3 regions of the Salmonella sp. HY31 genome follow, and region 3 is predicted to be linked to each of the others. Evidence: predicted binding sites of a transcription regulator. Region 3 holds the regulator's gene; each other region holds the start of a gene.
What was found. The regulator LexA, encoded in region 3, represses DNA repair genes until DNA is damaged. The targets are predictions, from matches to a motif close to TNCTGTATGTACATACAGNA.
Positions count from the first base shown of each region.

Region 1: uvrB (excinuclease ABC subunit UvrB) is a predicted target of LexA. The motif match lies at 2,604-2,623, and genes of this name have one in related genera.
Region 2: rmuC (DNA recombination protein RmuC) is a predicted target of LexA. The motif match lies at 4,600-4,619, and genes of this name have one in related genera.

Region 1 covers NZ_CP170479.1:3,190,996-3,199,222, forward strand. The annotation lists gene uvrB (excinuclease ABC subunit UvrB) at 509-2,530, opposite strand; gene bioD (dethiobiotin synthase) at 3,180-3,866, opposite strand; gene bioC (malonyl-ACP O-methyltransferase BioC) at 3,859-4,614, opposite strand; gene bioF (8-amino-7-oxononanoate synthase) at 4,598-5,755, opposite strand; gene bioB (biotin synthase BioB) at 5,752-6,792, opposite strand; gene bioA (adenosylmethionine--8-amino-7-oxononanoate transaminase) at 6,879-8,168, shown strand; gene ACE15A_RS15185 (kinase inhibitor) at 8,226-8,227, shown strand, end outside.
Region 2 covers NZ_CP170479.1:4,701,476-4,709,702, reverse strand. The annotation lists gene metE (5-methyltetrahydropteroyltriglutamate--homocysteine S-methyltransferase) at 1-2,265, shown strand; partial or broken gene ACE15A_RS22530 (SEC-C metal-binding domain-containing protein) at 2,481-2,612, shown strand; gene ACE15A_RS22525 (dienelactone hydrolase family protein) at 2,692-3,504, opposite strand; gene udp (uridine phosphorylase) at 3,763-4,524, shown strand; gene rmuC (DNA recombination protein RmuC) at 4,665-6,095, shown strand; gene ubiE (bifunctional demethylmenaquinone methyltransferase/2-methoxy-6-polyprenyl-1,4-benzoquinol methylase UbiE) at 6,191-6,946, shown strand; gene ubiJ (ubiquinone biosynthesis protein UbiJ) at 6,956-7,561, shown strand; gene ubiB (ubiquinone biosynthesis regulatory protein kinase UbiB) at 7,558-8,227, shown strand, end outside.
Region 3 covers NZ_CP170479.1:477,149-485,375, forward strand. The annotation lists gene plsB (glycerol-3-phosphate 1-O-acyltransferase PlsB) at 1-2,238, opposite strand, end outside; gene ACE15A_RS02280 (diacylglycerol kinase) at 2,409-2,777, shown strand; gene lexA (transcriptional repressor LexA) at 2,886-3,494, shown strand; gene dinF (MATE family efflux transporter DinF) at 3,670-5,001, shown strand; gene ACE15A_RS02295 (hypothetical protein) at 4,991-5,104, shown strand; gene ACE15A_RS02300 (CsbD family protein) at 5,126-5,335, shown strand; gene zur (zinc uptake transcriptional repressor Zur) at 5,434-5,949, opposite strand; gene ACE15A_RS02310 (conjugal transfer protein TraF) at 6,196-7,506, shown strand; gene ACE15A_RS02315 (zinc-dependent alcohol dehydrogenase family protein) at 7,963-8,227, shown strand, end outside.

The sequences.
Region 1 (8,227 bases), 2.1 Mb from region 3:
AAGTAACCCAAAGTAGCGGATACAGATATTCTCAACTTTAAATAAAAGGCCATATTAGTTATTATTTTGGGCTAGTCACCCAGTATTTTTAGCACCTTACTTATAAATGCCAGGACTTCCATCACCCCATTTTTACGTAGAATGATGTAATCTGCTGCCATAACACTCTTTCAACGAACTCACATAAGATTAAAATGACGACCATAAGAATAGCTATACCGATAATACGAAGCAGTTTTTCTCATAGCTGGGGAGACAGGTACTTTTAGCGTTGAGCTCGACCTCAACGCTAATTTTCTTCAGTAGTGATTTAACCACCTAAGTTACTGTTTTTTTTGATATTTCAGGCAATCTCGTTGATCAACGCCTGTAACTGTTTTCCGTTCCTGACTAACTCAGCCCTTGCTGTTGGACTAAAACTATCAAAAGCAGGCAATTATACAGGTGATGTATGTACCCCTTACCTGATGCTACTCACAATGCGAAAGCGCCGACGATCGACGCGTTGTCAGGATGCCGCGATAAACAACTCGCGTAGCTGATGCAACTGGTCGCGAATTTGCGCGGCTTCTTCAAACTCCAGATTTTGCGCGTGCTGCATCATTTGCCCTTCCAGCTCATGAATTTTCTGCTGCAACGCTTTCGGCGTCATATCCAGTTCGACAATCCCGGCTTTTGCCGTAGAACGGCCCTTGCCTTTCCCCTTCGCTTTGGTTTTCGCAATGTTCTGCCCCAACGCCAGGATGTCGACCACTTTTTTGTTCAGTCCCTGCGGAGTGATACCGTGTTCTTCGTTGTACTTCTGCTGCTTCTCGCGACGACGCTCGGTTTCACCAATCGCCTTCGCCATCGACGGCGTGATTTTATCGCCATACAGAATCGCTTTACCGTTAACGTTACGCGCCGCGCGACCTATGGTCTGAATCAGGGAACGTTCGGAGCGCAGGAAGCCCTCTTTATCGGCGTCCAGAATCGCCACCAGCGAGACTTCCGGCATATCCAGCCCTTCGCGCAGCAGGTTAATCCCCACCAGAACGTCAAACTCGCCCAGACGCAAATCGCGGATGATTTCCATGCGCTCCACGGTATCAATATCCGAGTGCAGGTAACGCACGCGCTCGCCGTGCTCTTCCAGATATTCGGTCAAATCTTCCGCCATCCGTTTGGTGAGCGTAGTGACAAGGACGCGTTCATTAATGACCGCACGTTGACGGATTTCGGAAAGCAGATCGTCCACCTGGGTTGCCACCGGACGCACTTCAATGATCGGGTCCAACAGCCCGGTCGGTCGCACGACCTGATCCACCACCTCATCACCAGATTTCTCCAGCTCATAGTTGCCAGGCGTGGCGGAAACATAGATGGTTTGCGGCACCAAGGCTTCAAACTCTTCAAACTTCAGCGGACGGTTATCCAACGCCGAAGGCAGACGGAAGCCATACTCGACCAGCGTCTCTTTGCGCGCCCGGTCGCCGCGATACATGCCGCCTATCTGCGGGATCGTGACGTGGGACTCATCCACTACCAGCAGTCCATCGGCGGGCAGATAATCGAACAAGGTTGGCGGCGGTTCGCCCGGCCCACGACCCGACAGGAAGCGGGAATAGTTTTCAATGCCTGAGCAGTAGCCCAGCTCGTTCATCATCTCTAAATCGAACTGCGTGCGCTGGCTTAATCGCTGCTCTTCAAGCAGCTTATTATTCGCCAACAGGACCTTACGCCTGTCCGCCAGCTCATCTTTTATCTCTTCCATCGCCTGCAGAATACGCTCGCGCGGCGTCACGTAGTGCGTTTTGGGATAGATGGTATAACGTGGCACCGTTGACTCTACCTGCCCGGTTAACGGGTCAAACAGCGACAGACGTTCCACTTCTTCATCAAACAGCTCAACGCGTAGCGCAATGTCGTCAGATTCAGCCGGGAAGATGTCGATCACTTCGCCGCGCACGCGAAAGGTGCCGCGCTGAAAAGCTTGATCGTTACGGGTGTATTGCAATTCCGCCAGCCGACGCAAAATTGCACGCTGGTCAATCAGCATTCCGACCGTCAGATGCAGCATCATTTTCAGATAGAGATCCGGATCGCCCAGCCCGTAAATAGCGGACACGGAAGCCACCACCACGACATCGCGTCGCTCAAGCAGAGCTTTCGTTGCCGACAACCGCATTTGCTCAATATGTTCGTTTACCGAAGCGTCTTTTTCGATAAACGTATCCGAACTTGGCACATACGCTTCCGGCTGATAGTAGTCATAGTAGGAGACGAAATACTCCACCGCGTTTTCCGGGAAAAACTCTTTCATTTCGCCGTAGAGCTGCGCCGCCAGGGTTTTATTGGGCGCAAGCACCATCGTTGGCCGCTGCAAGTCAGCAATGACGTTGGCAATGGTGAATGTCTTCCCGGAGCCGGTTACGCCCAATAGCGTCTGATGCGCCAGCCCGTCCTCCAGTCCCTCTTCCAGGCGACGTATAGCGTCCGGCTGATCGCCAGAAGGTTTAAAAGCGGAATTCAGTTTGAACGGTTTACTCATGGGCGGCTACCTGAAGGTGTGAGCGGGCAGGTGTATAATTTTACTCCTGGCGGTGAATATTGCCAATAAAAAATACTGGATGAAAAAACAGTAACACTTTAATGTATAGTGGCTATCGGCAAATAACCCACGCCGTCGCGAGGCAAAATGTAGACAGTCGCGGAATAAAATTCCAGCAGCATGCGGTTATCCCCAGACCAGAGTCTTTTTTAACATTTGTCAAGACGTATGATGAAAGTTTTATGTCAATGCCTCCCCCTTCCTTTACAACCATTGATTTTATATAACTCGCTGTCTAAAAAGGGATATTTTCTCAAGCCGTCTTTCGCGCCAATTTAGTCGCAGGCCGCGTCGCCTCTCGCTTACGTTGTGTTTTCTAACTCTAATACACAAGGTTATCCACAGGAATAGTGGATAACTGCTTCCAGCCCGTATCCCCTGCCGCCTGGCAAAATCAGCGCCGGACGTTTTCGCCGGGCGATAAAAAAAAATTATCGCTATTTTTGGCTGATTATTGGCTAACGTAGCGGGAAAAACTGATGCGTACACGCTCACATTTTGCACATTTTTATCAGGATGAAGCCAGGAGGGTCTGGCGAAAGAACAGCAGGATCGTCTGATCCTGCAAGAAGGCGGTTTTTAAGCGAGGTTATGACCGCTCCAGGGGGCTAAGATCAAGATACTGTCCTGTTGCAGCCTGAGAGGGGGAAACGCCCAGCCACGGAATTTCCCCTAATAGCGGGGCCGGTATGACGCGGCGAAGCGTAGCGAGATATTCACTATGACGCGCGCCCGGCGGCTGTACGTCGTTGGCTATCCATCCGGCAAGCGGCAACCCGGCCTGTTTTACCGCCAGCGCCGTCAGCATGGCGTGATTAATACAGCCCAGCTTGACGCCAACGACCAGAATCACCGGCAACCGCTCCGCCTGTACCCAGTCGGCAAACGTCAGTGTGGCAGAGAGCGGCGTAAACCAGCCGCCTGCCCCTTCTGTCAACACCCAATCTGCCTGCGCCTCCAGCGTTCGCAATCCGCGTGATAACACCGCCGCCTCTATCGTCCGGCCTTCGTCGGCGCTAACGATGTGGGGAGAGGTAGGCTCGGCAAAAGTATAAGGATTGATAGCAGAATAAGGTTGCGGCAGGCTGCTGTTACGCTGCAAGGCCAACGCATCGCTATTGCGTAGCCCGTCGGTTGTCATTTCGCTGCCGGAAGCGACGGGCTTATAGCCTACGGTTTGATAACCTAACTGCGTTGCGGCCTGCAATAAGGCGCAACTGGCGACCGTTTTACCGACTTCGGTATCAGTACCGGTGACGAAATAGCGTTTAGTCACGTTCAATCACTCCCATAAAAAGATGGTACGTCAGCGGATATTTCCCCTGCCGCTGCGGCCATGCCAACTGAATTTTTCTAAGCCGGGCGCGGGTTAACACATCAGACTCCCGCCCTTCATGAAGATGAGTGGCGCCAATTCCTTTGAGCGAGCGCATCGCGCTCAGGGCATCCTCAAACCACAATGTCATCGCCTGAGTATGACGATACGCCCGCCAGCCGCGTAGCGCGTGGTCAATTGCCTCTTCCGGCAAAAAGCTATTCGCGTGAGCGCGATTATCGACGGCCTGCCATGCCTGACGCAGTTCCGGCAACGATCCCTGGCACAACGTGGTAAATGCCACCACGCCGCCGGGCCGTACGACCCGGTACAACTCGCTCAACGCGTCGCGTAAATCACCGCACCACTGGACCGCCAGGTTGCTCCAGGCCAGGTCAAAAATGCCGGCGTCATGGGGAATCGCTTCGATATCCGCCAGCAAATAGTGATGCGCCGCCTTACGATCGCGCGCCTGTTGCAGCATCGGCAGCGAAAGATCCAGGGCAGTCACTTCGCTCCCCCGTTCACGCCAGTAACGGCTCATACGTCCGGGGCCACAGCCTGCGTCCAATACACTGGCAAAGTGACGGCCTGCCAACAGCGTCAGCAGCGCATCCGCGCTGTGTTGCTGCAAAGAGGCGTGCTGTTCATATTGCGATGCGGCCCGGCCAAACGCCGCCGCAATAGCCTGCTTATTCACCTGCGCCATGCAGCACCTCCAGCAGACGATCAATATCGCACGCTTCATGCGCCTGCGTTAACGTTAAGCGCAGGCGCGCCGTACCGACAGGCACCGTCGGCGGGCGAATCGCCGTCGCCCAGCATCCTTGTCGACGCAGCGCCTCCGCCAGGCGCAGCGCGCGGCTGTTATCGCCCACCATTAACGGCTGGATGGCACTATGGGCATTCAGTAGCGTAAATCGGGACGCGTTAACGCCCGCCCGAAAGCGCTGAACCAGAGCGGCGAGTTTTTCGCGCCGTTCACAACCTTCATCGCTACGGATCACGGCCAGCGAGGCGCTTAACGCCTGCGCCTGCGCGGGGGGCATACTGGTGCTGTAAACCAGATGACGGGCGAATTGCAGCAGATAATCCGCGACGCTTTCCGAACAGAGCACCGCGGCGCCGCTGACGCCAAATCCTTTACCGAAAGTCACCACCAGCAACTCAGGCTTCACCCCCTGTTGCCAGCAGGTGCCCCGCCCCTCATCGCCAGTCACGCCGATGCCGTGCGCATCATCAACCAACAGCCAGGCATGATGCTTGTGGGCAATGTGCTGGATTTCCGCCAGCGGCGCGCTATCGCCGTCCATACTGTACATACCTTCCGTCACGACCAGTTTCTGACCCAGGCAGGGCGATTGCAGTAAACGCGACAGATGCCGCGTATCATTATGGATAAAGCGACGAAGCTGCGCCGGACTCTGATTAGCGGCCTCCAGCAACGAAGCATGACTCAACCTGTCGGCCACAATCCGGTCGTTTTTTTTCATTAACGCGGTAATAACCGCCTGATTCGCCGCAAAGCCAGAGATAAACAGCAACGCGCGCGGATATCCTAACCATTGCGCCAGTTCCTCCTCTAACGCCTGGTGCGCCACGGAATAACCGCTGATATGCCCCGACCCGCCGCTGCCGACGCCAAAACGCGTCGCCGCCTGTTGCCAGGCGCGAATGATCTGCGGATGCTGACTTAAGCCGAGGTAATCATTGCTGGAGAAGTTAAGATACTGTCGCCCGTTCGCTACCAGCCAGCGTCCGGCGCCCTGCGACACCACATAGCGGCGGCGCAACGTATCCGTCGCCCGACGCGCCGTCAGCGCATCGTCGACGCGTTGTTGCCAACTCATAATGCTGCCGCGTTGTAATAATCATCAGTGTCCGGCGTCATCAGCGTCTGCTCCAGACGTTGCTGCTGCTCGTTATCGCCCGCCAGCACCCTGGTCTGCTGCGGATTCAGTCCCAGCTTGCGGAATAACTGCAGATCCTTGTCCTCTGCCGGATTTGGCGTAGTTAACAATTTGCAGCCATAGAAAATCGAGTTCGCCCCGGCCATAAAACACATCGCCTGAGTCTGCTCGTTCATCTGTTCACGCCCTGCAGAAAGACGCACGTATGAGGTCGGCATCATGATGCGCGCCACGGCGATAGTACGAATAAAATCAAACGCATCCACGTCATCGTTATCCGCAAGCGGCGTGCCTTTCACCTTCACGAGCATGTTGATTGGCACACTTTCCGGCGGCGTCGGCAGATTCGCGAGCTGCAACAACAGTCCGGCGCGATCGTTGACCGTTTCGCCCAGACCGACAATGCCGCCGGAGCACACTTTAATCCCTGCTTCACGGACTTTTTCCAGCGTGTCGAGGCGCTCCTGATAGGTACGGGTGGTGATGATATTGCCGTAAAACTCCGGCGAGGTATCGAGGTTGTGGTTGTAGTAATCCAGCCCGGCGTTAGCCAGACGCTGCGCCTGGCTCTCGTTCAACATGCCGAGCGTCATACATGTTTCCAGCCCCATCGCTTTGACGCCCTGTACAATCTGCTCCAGATAAGGCATATCGCGTTCATGCGGATTCTTCCAGGCCGCCCCCATACAGAAGCGGGTCGAACCAGCGTTTTTCGCTTTGCGGGCGGAGTCCAGTACCTGCTCGACCTCCATTAAACGCTCGGCTTCCAGTCCGGTTTTATAGCGCGAGCTCTGCGGGCAGTATTTACAATCCTCCGGGCAGGCACCGGTTTTAATCGACAACAGCGTACTGACCTGTATCTGCTGTGGGTCGAAATGCTGGCGATGAATTTGCTGCGCTTCAAACAGCAATTCCAGCAGTGGTTTTTCAAATAATTCGGTTACTTGCGACAGTGTCCAGCGTGGGTGGCGAGCCATCGGGCTTCTCCAAAATATGTTGTTTGTTTTTGATATGGTGTAGACTCGTAAACCTAAATCTTTTTAATTTGGTTTACAAGTCGATTATGACAACGGACGATCTTGCCTTCGATAAACGCCATATTTGGCATCCTTACACTTCCATGACCTCGCCGCTGCCGGTATATCCCGTTGAGCGGGCCGAAGGCTGCGAACTGATCCTCGCCTCGGGCGAACGCCTGATTGAGGGGATGTCCTCCTGGTGGGCGGCCATTCATGGTTACAACCACCCGCAATTGAACGCGGCGATGAAATCGCAAATTGACGCCATGTCGCATGTGATGTTCGGCGGCATAACCCACAAGCCTGCGGTGAATCTGTGCCGTAAACTGGTCGCGATAACGCCTGAGCCGCTGGAGTGTGTCTTTTTGGCCGACTCCGGTTCGGTGTCGGTGGAGGTGGCCATGAAGATGGCGCTGCAATACTGGCGGGCGCGGGGCGAATCGCGTCAGCGTTTCCTGACGTTCCGCAACGGTTATCATGGCGACACGTTCGGCGCGATGTCAGTGTGCGATCCGGATAACTCCATGCACAGCTTGTGGAAAGGCTATCTGCCGGAAAATCTGTTCGCGCCGGCGCCGCAAAGCCGGATGGATGGCGAATGGGATGAAAGCGACATTGCGCCATTTGCCCGCCTGATGGCCGCGCATCGCCATGAAATAGCTGCCGTGATTCTGGAACCCATCGTCCAGGGCGCGGGCGGGATGCGCATATATCATCCACAATGGCTCAGGCGTATCCGTAACATGTGCGATCGCGAAGGCATTCTGCTGATTGCCGATGAAATAGCCACCGGGTTTGGCCGTACCGGCAAACTGTTCGCCTGCGAGCACGCCGGGATCGCGCCGGATATTCTGTGTCTCGGCAAAGCGTTAACCGGCGGCACCATGACCCTCTCGGCAACGCTCACCACACGCCAGGTTGCAGAGACTATTAGCAACGGCGAGGCGGGGTGTTTTATGCATGGCCCGACGTTTATGGGGAATCCGCTGGCCTGCGCCGCCGCCTGCGCCAGCCTGACGCTGCTGGAAAGCGGCGAATGGCGCCAACAGGTGGCGTCCATCGAGTCTCAGTTACGCGCTGAGTTAGCCCCCGCACAACGTTCGCCCTGGGTGGCGGATGTGCGGGTGTTGGGCGCGATTGGGGTGGTTGAAACCACACATCCGGTCAATATGGCGGCGCTTCAGCGCTTCTTCGTCGGGCAAGGCGTCTGGATCAGGCCGTTCGGCAAACTAATCTATCTGATGCCGCCCTACATTATTCGTCCAGAGCAGTTGCGCCGTCTGACCCAGGCGGTTAATGACGCGGTACACAATGAAACATTTTTTAGCCATTAATCAGCGGTAAGCGGCGCGGCTTCTGGCTACACTTCTGGTGAGTCAAAAGGAGAGCGCAT
Region 2 (8,227 bases), 600 kb from region 3:
ATGACAATATTGACTCACACCCTCGGTTTTCCTCGCGTTGGCCTGCGTCGCGAGCTGAAAAAAGCGCAAGAGAGCTACTGGGCGGGGAACGCTACCCGTGAAGAACTGCTGGCGGTTGGGCGCGAACTGCGCGCGCGTCACTGGGAGCAGCAGAAACAAGCGGGTATTGATCTGCTGCCGGTAGGCGACTTTGCCTGGTACGACCATGTTCTGACCACCAGCCTGCTGTTAGGCAATGTGCCGGCTCGTCATCAGAACAACGACGGTTCCGTGGACATTGACACTCTATTCCGCATTGGCCGCGGTCGCGCGCCGACTGGCGAACCGGCGGCGGCAGCGGAAATGACCAAATGGTTTAATACTAACTATCACTACATGGTGCCGGAATTCAGCAAAGGCCAGCAGTTCAGACTCACCTGGACACAATTGCTGGAGGAAGTGGATGAAGCGCTGGCGCTGGGTCATAAGATCAAACCCGTATTGCTGGGGCCTGTCACGTATCTATGGCTGGGCAAAGTGAAAGGCGAGCCGTTTGACCGCCTGACGTTGCTGAAAGACATTTTGCCGGTGTATCAGCAAGTGCTGGCTGAGCTGGCAAAGCGTGGTATCGAGTGGGTACAAATTGACGAACCAGCGCTGGTACTGGAACTGCCGCAGGCGTGGCTGGATGCCTTCAAACTGGCTTACGACGCGCTCGCCGGCCAGGTGAAGCTGTTGCTGACAACCTATTTTGAAGGCGTGACGCCAAACCTTAATACTATTATCGCGCTGCCGGTACAGGGGCTACATGTTGACCTCATTCATGGCAAAGATGATGTATCGGAACTGCATCAACGTCTGCCGGCCGACTGGCTGCTCTCTGCGGGCTTGATTAACGGGCGTAATGTCTGGCGCGCCGATTTGACCGAGAAACACGCGCAGATTAACGACATTGTGGGCAAACGCGCGCTGTGGGTAGCATCCTCCTGCTCTTTGCTGCACAGTCCGATCGATCTCAGCGTCGAAACGCGTCTGGATGCGGAAGTAAAAAGCTGGTTTGCCTTTGCGCTGCAAAAATGCGGTGAACTGGCGTTGCTGCGTGATGCGCTGAACAGCGGTGACATATCGGCGATTACCGAGTGGAGCGCGCCGATTCAGGCTCGTCGCCACTCAACCCGCGTCCATAATGTCGGGGTAGAAAAACGCCTGGCGGCGATCACCGCGCAGGATAGCCAGCGTGAGAATCCTTATGAGGTGCGTGCTGAAGCGCAACGCGCCCGTTTTAAGCTTCCCGCCTGGCCGACGACGACTATCGGTTCGTTCCCGCAAACCACGGAGATTCGCGGTCTGCGCCTGGACTTCAAAAAGGGCAACCTCGACGCGAATAACTACCGCACCGGCATCGCTGAACATATCAAGCAGGCGATCATTGAGCAGGAACGTTTAGGGCTGGACGTGCTGGTACACGGCGAAGCCGAGCGTAACGACATGGTGGAATATTTTGGCGAGCACCTGGACGGCTTCGTCTTTACCCAGAATGGTTGGGTGCAAAGCTATGGTTCCCGCTGCGTGAAGCCGCCGGTGGTAATCGGCGATATCAGTCGTCCGGCGCCGATTACCGTGGAGTGGGCAAAATATGCCCAGTCGCTGACCGACAAGCCGGTAAAAGGGATGCTGACCGGCCCGGTGACTATTCTTTGCTGGTCGTTTCCCCGCGAAGACGTGACCCGCGAAACGATTGCGAAACAGATTGCGCTGGCGCTGCGTGATGAAGTAGCGGATCTGGAGGCTGCGGGGATCGGGATTATTCAGATCGACGAGCCGGCGCTACGCGAAGGTTTACCATTGCGTCGCAGCGACTGGGACGCCTATCTGGAATGGGGCGTAGAAGCCTTTCGCATCAACGCGGCGGTAGCGAAAGACGACACCCAGATTCACACCCATATGTGCTACTGCGAGTTTAATGACATCATGGACTCCATTGCGGCGCTGGATGCGGACGTGATCACCATCGAAACCTCGCGTTCCGATATGGAGTTGCTGGAGTCGTTTGAAGCGTTCGATTATCCGAACGAAATCGGGCCGGGCGTGTATGATATTCATTCGCCGAACGTGCCGAGCGTCGAATGGATCGAAGCCTTGCTGAAGAAAGCGGCACAGCGTATTCCGGCACAACGCCTGTGGGTGAATCCGGACTGCGGTCTGAAAACTCGCGGTTGGCCGGAAACCCGCGCGGCGTTAGCGAACATGGTCAAAGCGGCACACAATCTGCGTCAGGCGAAATAATCCAGCCTGGCCGCTGCGTTTATCCGGCATCAAGGCGGCGCTACCCTTTGACGGGTAGCGCCTGCGCTTTACCTGACCAACTGTTGTCACTGTTTACCGTTCTTCTCATTTCTTTTTTTATTTTCTGATCTGGCTACTTGGCGATCATGATAATAAAAAGATCCGACGTATGAATGATCACCAGGTGGATAGCGTCATTGGAAAGTATTGTGGCGGTCTATCCGATGGCGTCGCTCATGCGCTGGCTGGCGCAGGACGCGCGTAAAAATGGGAGCGTCGTCAGCCGCAACGACCCCTGTCCCTGCGGCAGCGGCAAAAAATATAAAAAATGCTGCGGTAAAGCATAGCTAACGTGGTTATGACGCGTTGTTGAGCCTACACCGACTCCGGCATCGTAGACCCAACAAACATCGTAATGCGCTGTTGTTAGCCTTTTTTCCCACCGTACTGCGCGAACCATTCCAGCATTCTTTGCCAGCCGTCTTTTGCTGAGGCTTCGTGGTAGCCCGGACGATAGTCGGCATTAAATGCGTGCCCTGCATCGGGATAGACCACGATTTCCGCCTTCGCGTTAGCGGCGCGTAGCGCCTGACGCATGGTTTCCACGCTCTCCTGTGGAATACTGGTATCCTGCCCGCCGTATAAACCCAGTACCGGCGCGTTAAGATCGGTGGCAATGTCAACGGGATGCTTCGGCGAGTTGAGCGACGTGTCGCCCACTAGCTTGCCGTACCACGCTACCGCCGCTTTTAACTGTGGATTGTGCGCGGCGTACAGCCAGGTTATCCGGCCTCCCCAACAAAAACCGGTGATCATCAGCCGATGCGCATCCCCGCCGTTGCGCGAGGCCCAACTGGCGACGTGATCCAGGTCAGCAAGGACTTGCGAATCCGGTACCTTACCCACCAGCCCGCTCAATAATGTGGGTATATCGGCGAAATCATTGGGGTCGCCTTCGCGGAAATAGAGTTCCGGCGCGATGGCGAGATAGCCTTCCAGCGCCAGCCGTCGGCAAATATCGCGAATGTGTTCGTGTACGCCAAAAATTTCCTGCACCACAATGACCACAGGCAGCGCACTGTTGTTCGCTTTTGGTTTGGCGTAATAGGCTGGCATGTCGTCGCCCTGAGAGGGAATTGACGTTACCCCCGCGCTAATGGCCTCATCAGGGGTATGAATCATCGTAGGGGCAAGCGGGGAGGCTGCAGGTGCAAAGCCGGATGGATGTGTCGTTGTCATGGTATTCTCCGTACCCTTAAAAAATAGCGCAATCTTAACTATAGACAGTGTGTAACAAACCACATTGCCTTAAAGCGGCTATCTTTTGTGCAATGCCTGGCGATATTGATTATTTATTGTGATGCACATCACTTTTTAATGGTAATTGAATGCAATTGTTTTACGCCATAGTGATTGCTGTCACGAAAATATCTTTATGTCTTAGGTAAAGTGTCTCTTTGCTTCTTCTGACAAACCCGATTCACAGAGGAGTTTTATATGTCCAAGTCTGATGTTTTTCATCTCGGCCTCACCAAAAACGATTTACAAGGGGCCCAGCTCGCCATCGTCCCTGGCGATCCTGAGCGTGTGGAAAAGATCGCCGCGCTGATGGATAAGCCGGTTAAGCTGGCATCACACCGCGAGTTCACCTCCTGGCGCGCTGAGCTGGATGGCAAGGCAGTTATCGTTTGCTCTACTGGTATCGGCGGTCCGTCTACCTCTATTGCCGTGGAAGAACTGGCGCAACTGGGTATTCGTACTTTCTTGCGTATCGGCACCACGGGGGCGATTCAGCCGCACATCAATGTCGGCGACGTTTTGGTAACGACCGCATCCGTTCGTCTGGATGGGGCGAGCCTGCATTTTGCGCCGATGGAATTCCCGGCCGTTGCCGACTTTTCCTGCACCACTGCGCTGGTTGAAGCTGCGAAATCGATTGGTGCCACGACTCACGTTGGCGTAACCGCCTCTTCCGACACTTTCTATCCGGGTCAGGAACGTTACGACACCTATTCTGGTCGCGTTGTTCGTCGCTTCAAAGGTTCTATGGAAGAGTGGCAGGCGATGGGCGTGATGAACTACGAAATGGAATCCGCTACGCTGTTAACCATGTGTGCAAGCCAGGGTTTACGCGCAGGTATGGTGGCGGGGGTTATCGTCAACCGTACCCAACAAGAGATTCCGAATGCGGAAACGATGAAACAAACTGAAAGCCACGCGGTGAAAATCGTCGTGGAAGCGGCCCGTCGTCTGCTGTAATTCCCCTCTCTTTTGCAAAGGCCGACGTGTTCGGCCTTTTCTTTTTGCGTGGCGCCTCGCAGGAAATTCCTTTTAAACTGGACGTTTATACAGCACAATTCTATTTTGTGCAGGACTGTGTGGTTCCAGGGGGAGGCGTTGTGGATATTACTCTTATGATAAGTGCCGTCGTGGCGCTGGCGGCTGGGGCGGTTATTGGCTGGCTGGCGACGAAAGCGCACGCCGATCAAATCCGCGCCGAGCTTATCGAAGAACGGCGGGAGCTGGATATCGAACTGAGCGCAGCCCGGCAGCAATTAGCGCAAGAAGCGCACTGGCGTAGCGAATGCGAGTTACTTAATAACGAACTGCGTAGCCTGCACAGTATTAATACCTCTCTGGAAGCCGATCTACGTGAAGTCACGACCCGTCTGGAAGCGACTCAGCAACACGCGGAAGACAAAATCCGTCAGATGATCAACAGCGAACAGCGTTTAAGCGAACAGTTTGAAAATCTGGCGAACCGTATCTTTGAACACAGTAATCGTCGTGTAGACGAACAAAACCGACAAAGCCTGAATAGCCTGCTGACGCCGCTGCGTGAGCAACTGGACGGTTTTCGCCGTCAGGTTCAGGAGAGTTTTGGCAAAGAAGCGCAGGAGCGGCATACGCTGGCGCACGAAATTCGTAACTTGCAGCAGCTTAATGCGCAGATGGCGCAGGAAGCAATCAACCTGACGCGCGCCCTGAAAGGGGACAATAAGGCGCAGGGAAACTGGGGCGAAGTTGTGCTGGCGCGGGTACTGGAGGCATCCGGACTGCGTGAAGGCTACGAATACGAAACCCAGGTCAGTATTGAGAACGATGCGCGCTCGCGGATGCAGCCGGATGTCATCGTCCGCTTGCCGCAGGGCAAAGATGTCGTCATCGACGCTAAAATGACGTTAGTCGCCTATGAGCGTTACTTTAATGCTGAAGATGACTATACGCGCGAGGCTGCTTTACAGGAGCACATCGCCTCGGTGCGCAATCACATTCGCTTACTGGGGCGTAAAGACTATCAGCAGCTTCCCGGGCTCCGCTCGCTGGACTATGTTCTGATGTTTATCCCCGTAGAACCCGCTTTCCTGCTGGCGTTAGATAAACAGCCCGAACTGATAACCGAGGCGCTGAAAAATAACATTATGCTGGTAAGTCCCACGACGCTACTGGTGGCATTACGGACAATCGCCAACCTGTGGCGCTATGAACACCAGAGCCGCAATGCGCAGCACATCGCGGACAGAGCCAGTAAGCTCTACGATAAAATGCGGTTGTTCGTTGATGATATGTCAGCGATCGGCCAGAGTCTGGATAAAGCGCAGGATAACTACCGCCAGGCGATGAAAAAACTCGCGTCGGGGCGTGGCAACGTTTTGGCGCAGGCGGAGGCCTTCCGGGGGTTAGGCGTGGAAATCAAACGCGAGATTAATCCGGATTTAGCGGAACAGGCCGTTACGCAAGATGAAGAATATCGTTTACGATCGATTCCTGAAGGGCGACAAGACGAACATTATCCCAATGATGAACGGGTGAAGCAGCAGTTAAGTTAACCCATACGGAGTAGTTTAGTCCTGGCGCAGAGTAGGGCAAATTGGCCCAATCTGTTACACTTCTTGAACATTTTTATCGATAAGCAGGCACTGAGATGGTGGAAGATTCACAAGAAACGACGCACTTTGGCTTTCAGACCGTCGCTAAAGAGCAGAAAGCTGACATGGTGGCCCACGTTTTTCATTCTGTGGCGTCAAAGTACGATGTGATGAATGACTTAATGTCATTTGGCATTCATCGTTTGTGGAAGCGCTTCACCATTGATTGCAGTGGCGTGCGTCGTGGACAAACCGTTCTCGATTTAGCGGGCGGTACGGGCGATCTTACCGCGAAATTTTCACGTATGGTCGGGGAAACTGGCAAAGTTATCCTGGCGGATATTAATGATTCTATGCTCAAAATGGGACGTGAGAAGCTGCGTAATATCGGCGTGATCGGCAACGTAGAGTATGTGCAGGCGAATGCCGAAGCACTGCCTTTCCCTGACAATACGTTTGATTGCATTACCATTTCGTTTGGTTTGCGCAATGTAACGGAAAAAGAAAAAGCTCTGCGGTCAATGTTCCGTGTGTTGAAACCCGGCGGACGTTTACTGGTGCTTGAATTTTCTAAGCCTATCATTGAGCCGCTGAGTAAAGCGTATGACGCCTATTCTTTCCATATTTTACCGCGTATTGGCTCGATGGTCGCGAACGATGCGGATAGCTATCGGTATCTCGCGGAATCCATCCGTATGCATCCCGATCAGGATACCTTAAAAGCCATGATGCAGGATGCCGGATTTGAGAGCGTGGATTATTACAATCTGACGGCGGGCGTTGTGGCATTGCACCGTGGTTATAAATTCTAGGAGGGTGGAATGCCTTTTAAACCCTTAGTGACCGCAGGAATTGAAGGTCTCCTCAATACGTTTCTGTATCGTTCGCCAGCGCTGAAATCAGCCAGAACGCGCTTACAGGGAAAAGTACTGCGTGTGGAGCTCAAGGGATTTTCGACGCCATTAGTCCTGGTATTCAGCGAACGCCAGGTTGATGTGCTGGGGGCATGGGAAGGCGAAGCGGACTGTACGGTAATCACACAAGCTGGCGTTTTGCCAAAACTACGCGATCGTCAGCAGTTGGCCGCGCTGATTCGCAGCGGCGAACTGGAAGTGCAGGGCGATATTCAGGTCGTGCAAAATTTTGTGGCGCTCGCCGATCTCGCCGAATTCGATCCTGCGGAGCTGTTGGCGCCATACACTGGCGATATTGCGGCGGAAAGTATCGGTAAGGTCCTGCGTGGCGGGGCTAAATTCCTGCGCCACGGGTTTCAGCGCCAGCAGCGTTATGCCGCTGAAGCGATCACTGAAGAGTGGCGTATGGCGCCTGGCCCGCTGGAAGTCGCATGGTTTGCAGAAGAAACCGCGGCTGTTGAGCGCGCCGTAGAGGCTCTGACCACACGGCTGGAAAAACTGGAGGCCAAATGACGCCAGGTGAAGTACGGCGCCTATATTTCATCATCCGCACCTTTTTAAGCTACGGCCTTGATGAACTCATTCCCCGAATGCGTCTTACACTGCCACTCCGGTTATGGCGCTATTCGCTGTTCTGGATGCCAAACCGGCATAAAGATAAATTGCTGGGTGAACGATTAAGACTGGCGTTGCAAGAGCTGGGGCCGGTCTGGATCAAATTTGGTCAGATGCTCTCCACGCGCCGTGACCTGTTCCCGCCGCAAATCGCCGATCAGCTCGCGTTGCTCCAGGATAAAGTCGCGCCATTCGATGGTCGGCTGGCGAAAGCCCAGATTGAAGAAGCGATGGGGGGATTACCTGTCGAAGCCTGGTTTGACGACTTTGATATCCAGCCTTTAGCGTCGGCGTCAATCGCCCAGGTACATACCGCGCGATTGAAATCAAACGGTAAAGACGTAGTCATTAAAGTCATTCGCCCGGATATTTTGCCGGTAATTCAGGCAGACCTGAAATTGATTTATCGCCTTGCCCGTTGGGTGCCACGCCTGTTGCCGGATGGGCGTCGTCTGCGCCCGACGGAAGTGGTGCGTGAGTATGAGAAAACGCTGATCGATGAGCTGAATCTGCTGCGGGAATCGGCCAACGCGATTCAGCTACGGCGCAATTTTGAAAATAGTC
Region 3 (8,227 bases):
GTTAATACCGTGCAGGACAGACAGACGTTGCGCCACGGTACGGCTTTCTTTCTCCAGCGTACTGCGGTTGATGGACGGATTGGCGCTCAACAGCCAGAACGTAATGGCATAACGCTGTAGCGTTTCGCGCGCGCCCGCCGCCAGCAGTTGCAGCGTACGGGAATGCGCCGGGTTGATATGCAGTTCGTCGTCCTGCACGGTAATCAGCCCCTGACGCTGCATTTCACTGGCCAGTGCGTCAATCACCGCAGCTAACTCCTCGCGCTCCCAGCGCAGGAACAGCTCCGCTTTTAACATCGGATAGAGCGCTTCAACATGCTGCTGCAACGCATCACGCGAAATGCGGCGATGCTGGGTGATAATCGCCGCCATCAGCGAAGGCATAATCAACATATGCGCGATGTTGTTGCGATAGTAGGTCATCAACACTGCCTGCTCGCGCGGCAGGATGATGATATCGCCAATGGTGTCTTTCTCGACCTCAAACTTATTCATCTGCAGCGCGTGAGCGATGAGCTCGTCAGCGCTGGCGGCAGGAACGGTTGAGTCCGTAGAATAAGGGACATTGCGCATCAGATCGAGATAACAATCGAGCTGCTCGGTAAGCTGCTCGCGGGTGAGCGAGCGCTGACGCGACGCCAACAGCGCGGTACAACACAGGTTCATCGCGTTTGCCGCGCCAGCGTTGTTAATACGCACCATCAGATCGGCGGCGATACTATTTACCGTCGGCGTCAGCCAGGCCGGGCGTATTGCCTCTATAGGGTCGATAGATTCGCGCCACTCCGGCACATGCTGATTCAGGTACGTCATAAGCGGCATCGGTTCGCCAAAGTTAACGTAGCCCTGACCCAGATTGCGCAGCTTGCTCAGACCGCGCAGCATCTGCGGCAGACTCTCTTTCTCTTTTGTCGCGCCGCGCAGTTCTTTAGCATAGGTTCCCACTTCCATGACGTGCTCATAGCCGATGTAAATAGGCACTAACGTAATTGGACGGGTACCGCCGCGCAGCATCGCCTGGATAGTCATCGACAGTGTGCCGGTTTTCGGATCTAACAAACGTCCGGTACGCGAACGTCCTCCTTCGACAAAATATTCTACGGAGTAGCCGCGGCTGAACAGCTCGCCCAGATATTCGCGAAAGACGGTGGAATAGAGTTTATTCCCCTTAAAGGTGCGACGAATAAAGAACGCGCCCAGACGGCGGAAAATCGGGCCAGCGGGCCAGAAGTTAAGGTTGATACCGGCGGCAATATGCGGCGGAACCAGTCCCTGATGGTACAGCACATAAGAAAGGAGCAAATAGTCCATATGGCTGCGGTGACAGGGCACATAGACGATTTCATGCCCGTCGTGCGCCAGTTGGCGTACGCGCTCGGCGTTATGCACGTTAATCCCCTGGTAAAGCCGGTTCCAGGTAAACCCCAAAATCCTGTCGGTCAAACGAATCATCTCGTAAGAGAAGTTCGCCGCGATCTCTTCCATCAGCGCAATGGCGTTTTGCTGCGCTTTTTCATGAGAGATTTTCTTACTGCGCGCTTCGTCTTCTACCGCGCGGGCGATAGCTTTCGAGGCCAGCAGTTTGTTAAATAGATCCTGACGGGCGGGCAGGCGTGGGCCAACAGCCGCCAGGCGCTGGCGAGCAAAGTGCATACGCGCCACGCGCGCCAGTTTCTGTGCGATGATTTTATCGGTGCCGTGTTCATCAGCCATGCGACGTAATGAGACGGACGGCGAGAATCGGACAAAGCTATCGCGACCCAGCCAGGAGATGGCAAAAAATTTCTGTACGCCGTTCAGCATACGTAGAGGCGGGTTCTCTTCTCCCTTTTCACGACCCGGAGCGCGGCCAAACATCACGGAAACGGGCACCATCTGCACGTCCAAAGCCGGATTACTACGATGCAGATCGAGATAATCGTGAAAAAGTTTCACCGACTCTTCTTTTGGCGTGTAATACGTAAAGACGCGCGGGCCGCCGTGAATAAATACATAGCGCGGCAACAGCGCGCCGTCGATCTCCAGCGGCTCCAGCGGATCCGGGAGATCGTGCGCCAGACATTGAGCGCGCAGCGTCAGTAAGTCCGCTTTTGAGTTGTATGGCAAGACATACATAATGGGACGAGAAGTATCGAGCCCCAATTCCTGAGCGGGTTCCGCCGGAATAGACTTGCTTTTTACCAGTATGCTTAATGGTAAATTCAGTAATTTGTAGTAAATTCGTGGCCAGCCGGACATAAACGATGTAAAGCCTCTGGTTAATAATGCAAATGCGCTGCAAGGATATCAGAAAGTTTAGCGAATTTCTGTTGTATCCCGTCATACTTCGCGCTGCGTTACGGTAGTCCGAATCGTGCGGGGCAACCGTATAATGTCATTGACGTTAATAATGTAAAAAGGTTCTTTTGATGGCCAATAATACCACTGGATTTACCAGAATTATCAAAGCGGCAGGGTATTCCTGGAAAGGATTTCGCGCCGCATGGACTCACGAAGCTGCGTTTCGCCAGGAAAGCCTCGCGGTATTGCTGGGCATCGTCATCGCCTGCTGGCTGGATGTGGATGCGATTACCCGTGTGTTATTGATAGGTTCCGTTTTACTTATCATGATTGTTGAAATCCTCAACAGCGCTATTGAAGCGGTCGTTGATCGCATTGGTTCTGAATACCATGAGCTTTCCGGCCGCGCGAAAGATATGGGATCGGCTGCGGTACTGCTGTCTATTTTCGTTGCCCTGATGACCTGGGGCATCCTGTTATGGTCACATTTTCGATAAAGGTTCCAAATTTTATAAATCTCTTGTTTTTTGCGCCGTTTGTGGTTCCAAAATCACCTTTAACTGTATATACTCACAGCATGACTGTATATACACCCAGGGGGCGGAATGAAAGCGTTAACGGCCAGGCAACAAGAGGTGTTTGATCTCATTCGGGATCACATCAGCCAGACAGGTATGCCACCGACGCGTGCGGAAATCGCGCAGCGTTTGGGGTTCCGTTCCCCAAACGCTGCGGAAGAACACCTTAAAGCGCTGGCGCGCAAAGGGGTGCTTGAAATCGTTTCCGGCGCATCGCGAGGCATCCGTCTGTTACAGGAAGAAGAGGACGGATTACCGCTTGTCGGGCGTGTCGCGGCGGGCGAGCCGCTTCTGGCGCAGCAGCATATTGAAGGCCATTATCAGGTCGATCCTTCTTTATTCAAACCCAGCGCCGATTTCCTGCTGCGCGTGAGCGGTATGTCGATGAAAGACATCGGTATTATGGATGGGGATTTGCTGGCGGTACATAAAACGCAGGACGTGCGCAATGGCCAGGTGGTTGTCGCTCGCATTGACGATGAAGTGACAGTAAAACGCCTGAAAAAGCAGGGCAATAAAGTGGAGCTGCTGCCGGAAAACAGCGAGTTTACACCGATAGTGGTGGATCTGCGCGAGCAAAGCTTTACGATTGAAGGGCTGGCGGTAGGTGTTATTCGCAACGGGGAATGGTTGTAATCTCTTAATCTCCTTGTACGCCGCCATCCGGCAATCTTGTAGCCTGATGGCGCTGTGCTTATCAGGCCTACGGGAATGCAGTTGCTGAAATGATTAATTTGTAGGCCGGATAAGGTGTTACGCTGCCATCCGGCAATGCGCACGTTTCGTTTAACTCCTTGTCAGGCTTTTCTCCATGCCGTTTTTTACCTCTTCTGATAAAGCTCTCTGGCGTCTTGCGTTGCCGATGATTTTTTCTAACATCACCGTTCCCTTACTGGGACTGGTCGATACGGCGGTGATTGGTCATCTGGACAGCCCGGTTTACCTGGGCGGTGTGGCGGTGGGCGCGACTGCCACCAGCTTTCTTTTCATGCTGCTGCTATTTCTACGTATGAGTACTACCGGGCTAACGGCGCAGGCATTTGGCGCCAAAAATCCACTGGCGTTAGCCCGGGCGCTCATTCAGCCGTTGTTACTGGCGCTGGGCGCTGGCGTGATGATTGTGCTATTTCGCACGCCGCTTATCGAGCTGGCTTTACATATTGTCGGCGGGAACGACGCTGTCCTGGTACAGGCGAGACAATTCCTTGAAATTCGTTGGCTAAGCGCTCCCGCGTCACTGGCGAATCTGGTGCTGCTCGGTTGGCTGTTAGGCGTCCAGTATGCGCGGGCACCCGTTATCTTGTTGGTCGTGGGCAATATCCTCAACATCACGCTCGACCTGTGGCTGGTGATGGGGCTTCATATGAACGTGCAGGGTGCCGCCCTGGCGACGGTCATCGCAGAATATGCCACGTTACTGATCGGCTTCATGATGGTGCGTAAAGTTCTCCATCTCCGCGGCGTGTCGCTGGATATGCTAAAACAGGCCTGGCGCGGCAACGTGCGCCGTCTTTTGGCGCTCAATCGCGATATCATGCTGCGCTCATTGCTCCTTCAGCTTTGTTTTGGCGCAATCACGGTGTCAGGCGCGCGGCTGGGCAGCGATATTATCGCAGTAAATGCAGTACTGATGACATTACTCACCTTTACGGCCTATGCGCTGGACGGCTTTGCTTATGCGGTAGAAGCGCACTCCGGTCAGGCTTACGGCGCGCGTGACGGTAGCAAGCTACTGGATGTCTGGCGAGCGGCGTGTCGCCAGTCAGGAATTGTGGCCTTGTTGTTTTCCACAGTCTATGCCCTGGCAGGCGAACATATTGTCGCGTTACTGACCTCATTGCCGCAAATACAGCTACTGGCGGATCGGTATCTTCTCTGGCAGGTGGTATTACCGCTGGTGGGCGTATGGTGCTATCTGCTTGACGGCATGTTTATTGGCGCGACGCGCGCCGCCGAAATGCGCAATAGCATGGCGGTCGCTGCGGGAGGATTTGCGCTAACGCTCTTCGCCCTGCCGGTATTAGGAAATCATGGTTTATGGCTGGCATTAACCGTGTTTCTGGCGCTTCGCGGTCTGTCGTTGGCCCTTATCTGGCGTCGTCACTGGCGCGAGGGTACATGGTTTGCCAGTCGTGACGGTTAAAAATTCTGAATATAAAACCGAAGTCCGAATTCCTGCCTACAATTACTATCACGTCCAGCAGAAATTGCAGTGCATTTGGGCGAATAACACTTGCTATTCCTAACCGAATGATGAGGACAAGATGATGAATAAAGACGAAGCCGGCGGTAACTGGAAACAGTTTAAAGGTAAAATGAAAGAACAATGGGGCAAACTGACCGATGACGATATGACCGTTATCGAAGGTAAACGCGATCAGCTGGTAGGTAAAATCCAGGAGCGTTACGGTTACCAGAAAGATCAGGCGGAAAAAGAGGTTGTTGACTGGGAAACCCGTAACAACTATCGCTGGTAATACGTTTTCCCCTACCAGGAGTACATGGATGTGCTTCCCACTGTTTGCTTATGAATGCGGGCGGCACCCTCTCTATTGTCGCCCGTTTCCCGTTTTGGCTAGCGCGGTTTTTTCTTCACCAGCACCGAGTGATCGTGACTGCACTCACCCGGATGGCGGCACGCTTCCACTTCTACGCACTCGGGGCACAGGCCGTGCGCCTCGATAACGTTATGTCGTAGCGCAAATCCCATTTTAGCCGCTAGCGTATGCATGATGTCTTCCACGCCCTCTGCACACTCTTCCTTCACCACGCCGCAACGATCGCAGATAAACATGGCCGAGCTGTGCGTTGGCTGATCGAACAGGTGGCAAACCACGTAACTATTGGTGGATTCCACTTTATGGACAAAACCCTGTTCAAGCAAAAAATCCAACGCGCGGTAGATGGTGGGCGGTTTGGCCTGTGGTTCCGTTTCGCGCAGCAAATCGAGCAGATCGTATGCGCTGATCGCGCCCTGTTGCAGGCTCATCAGGCGCAGCACTTCGAGGCGCTGAGGCGTCAGGCGCACGTTGCGCTGCGCACAGAGTTTTTCAGCTTGCGCCAGTAACTCTTGCGTTGTGGTCTTTTCCATGTAGCACCTCGAATGGCATGAAAGTCTAATCTGCTACTTTACCACGAGCTGCTTAAAACTCTGAAATTACCCCGCAACAATATATCGCCTGCTAAGCTTTTCCGGATCAGTATTCTCATCTATACATAATGAGGGCCGATATTATAACAACAGGCTTTAATATCACTATTTCACAGCAATAGTTCGCCTCTGCCCTGCAAGACGTGGCGGAGAGATTACTTCACCTGATAATAAGATGGGCTAACTGTGAACAAAGACGTCAAACTTTCACTAATTGCTATCGCGGTCTCGCTTTGTATGGCAAAGCAGGCGAGCGCCGCCAATACCTGGACAGAAGCGCGTAATGACGCAATGGGCGGGACGGGCGTAGCGTCCGCGAATTATGGCAGCGGAGTACTGTTAAACCCGGCATTACTGGCAAAAGCCAAACCGGAAGACAATATCACTGTTGTCCTTCCTGCAATCGGCGTCCAGATTACCGATAAAGACAATCTCCAGGATGAAATTGATGATATCAGCGATAAAGTGGATTACTACGATGAGGTCATCGATAACCTTACGCTGGGGCAAATTCTGCTCAATCCGCGCGGCGTGCTGAATCAATTTCAGGGGGCCGCGCGCGATTTGGCCGATGAGCTGGAATATCTCAACGGAAAAACCGCCCGTGCCAATGCCGGCGCCGGGTTGGCGGTAAGTATTCCAGGACAAACGCTTTCCGTGGCGTTTATCGCCAAAGGTTATGCGCATGGGCGCGTGAGTTCGTCCATTGATCAGAACGATATTCAGTATCTGCGCGATATCCAGCATGATGAAAGTATCGCGCTTCGTGAAGCAGGACGCGCTGCCCTGCTGGGGTCTGATGAAATTACAAAGCATTTAAACTCTACCGCGTCGGGGCGGGTAGCGATTGTGTCTGACTACGGTATTGCGCTGGCGAAGCAGTTTGCGGTGGGCGACGTGCCTGTTTCCATTGGCGTTACGCCAAAACTGCAAAAAACCTGGCTCTATAACTACACCACGTCAATTTATAACTACGACAGTAGCGACTGGAATAGCAGCCGTTATCGTAATGACGATACTGGCTTTAACGTTGATGCGGGGCTTGCTGCCGATGTCGGTGAAAACTGGACGTTGGGGCTGAGCGGGCAAAATCTGGTATCTCGCGATATCGATACGAAAGATATTTATATTACCAATGGTATGACGGGAGAAACTACCAACTATAAAGATACATACCAAATCCGCCCCCTGGTCACTGCGGGCGTCGCATGGCATAACGATTTGCTGACCGTAAGCGCCGATGGCGATCTGACGGAAACGAAAGGCTTTAAGAGCGAAGACAATTCACAGTACGTTGGCGTTGGCGCTGAAGTCCGTCCGTTATCATGGCTGGCAGTGCGCGCAGGGTATCGTGCGGATGTGAAAAATAATGATAGCAATGTGGTTACTGGCGGTCTTGGCTTTGCGCCCTTTAACCGCGTACATCTCGATTTAATGGGGCTGTACGGCGAAGATGAAACCTGGGGGGCGGGCGTGCAGCTTACGATGACATTCTGAGGCGTTTTCACCGGAGGTGTAATGCCTCCGGTTTAGCGTTATGCCATAGCAGAGCTTTTTTCACCGCATAATCTTTATTCGCCGTGTGGCTACTGTATCTATTAAGGACTATTGTCTTCAACATGACGAATATGCAGCACAATTCTATCTTATAAAATAAGAAACACATCTTGCATAGTATGAGCAAATGAATAGTTAATATTATCTCTTTGTCATTCAGGTTGCGCTATCTGGTGAAGTGGATTCTTTATAATTTAATGAGTTATACGCTATCATTACTTGAATGATTGTCTTGTCGTTTAAAAATGCCCGCTAACCACACTCCCCATAGTATCAACAGATTATAAAAATAGAATAAGTTTCGACAGATTTTTTTCAAAGTTAGGGGGCTTCCACAAAAGTCTTATAAATTAACCATTACAGTACAATTTTGCAACAACCAAAAGGAGTATTTCCATGAAAGCGATGGTCTATTATGGCGAGCATGATATTCGTTTTGAAGAGCGTCAAAAGCCGCAGCTCCTTAATTCGGGTGATGTTATTATCCGGATGGTTAAGACCACAATCTGTGGGACAGATCTTGGAATACTTAAAGGAAAAAACCCTGAGATTCAGGAGATCGCACTGAACAAGTTCGGCTCGTTTAATGGTCGAATTCTGGGGCATGAGGGTGTGGGTGTTATAGAAGAGATCGGATCATCTGTAACCAAATTTAAAAAAG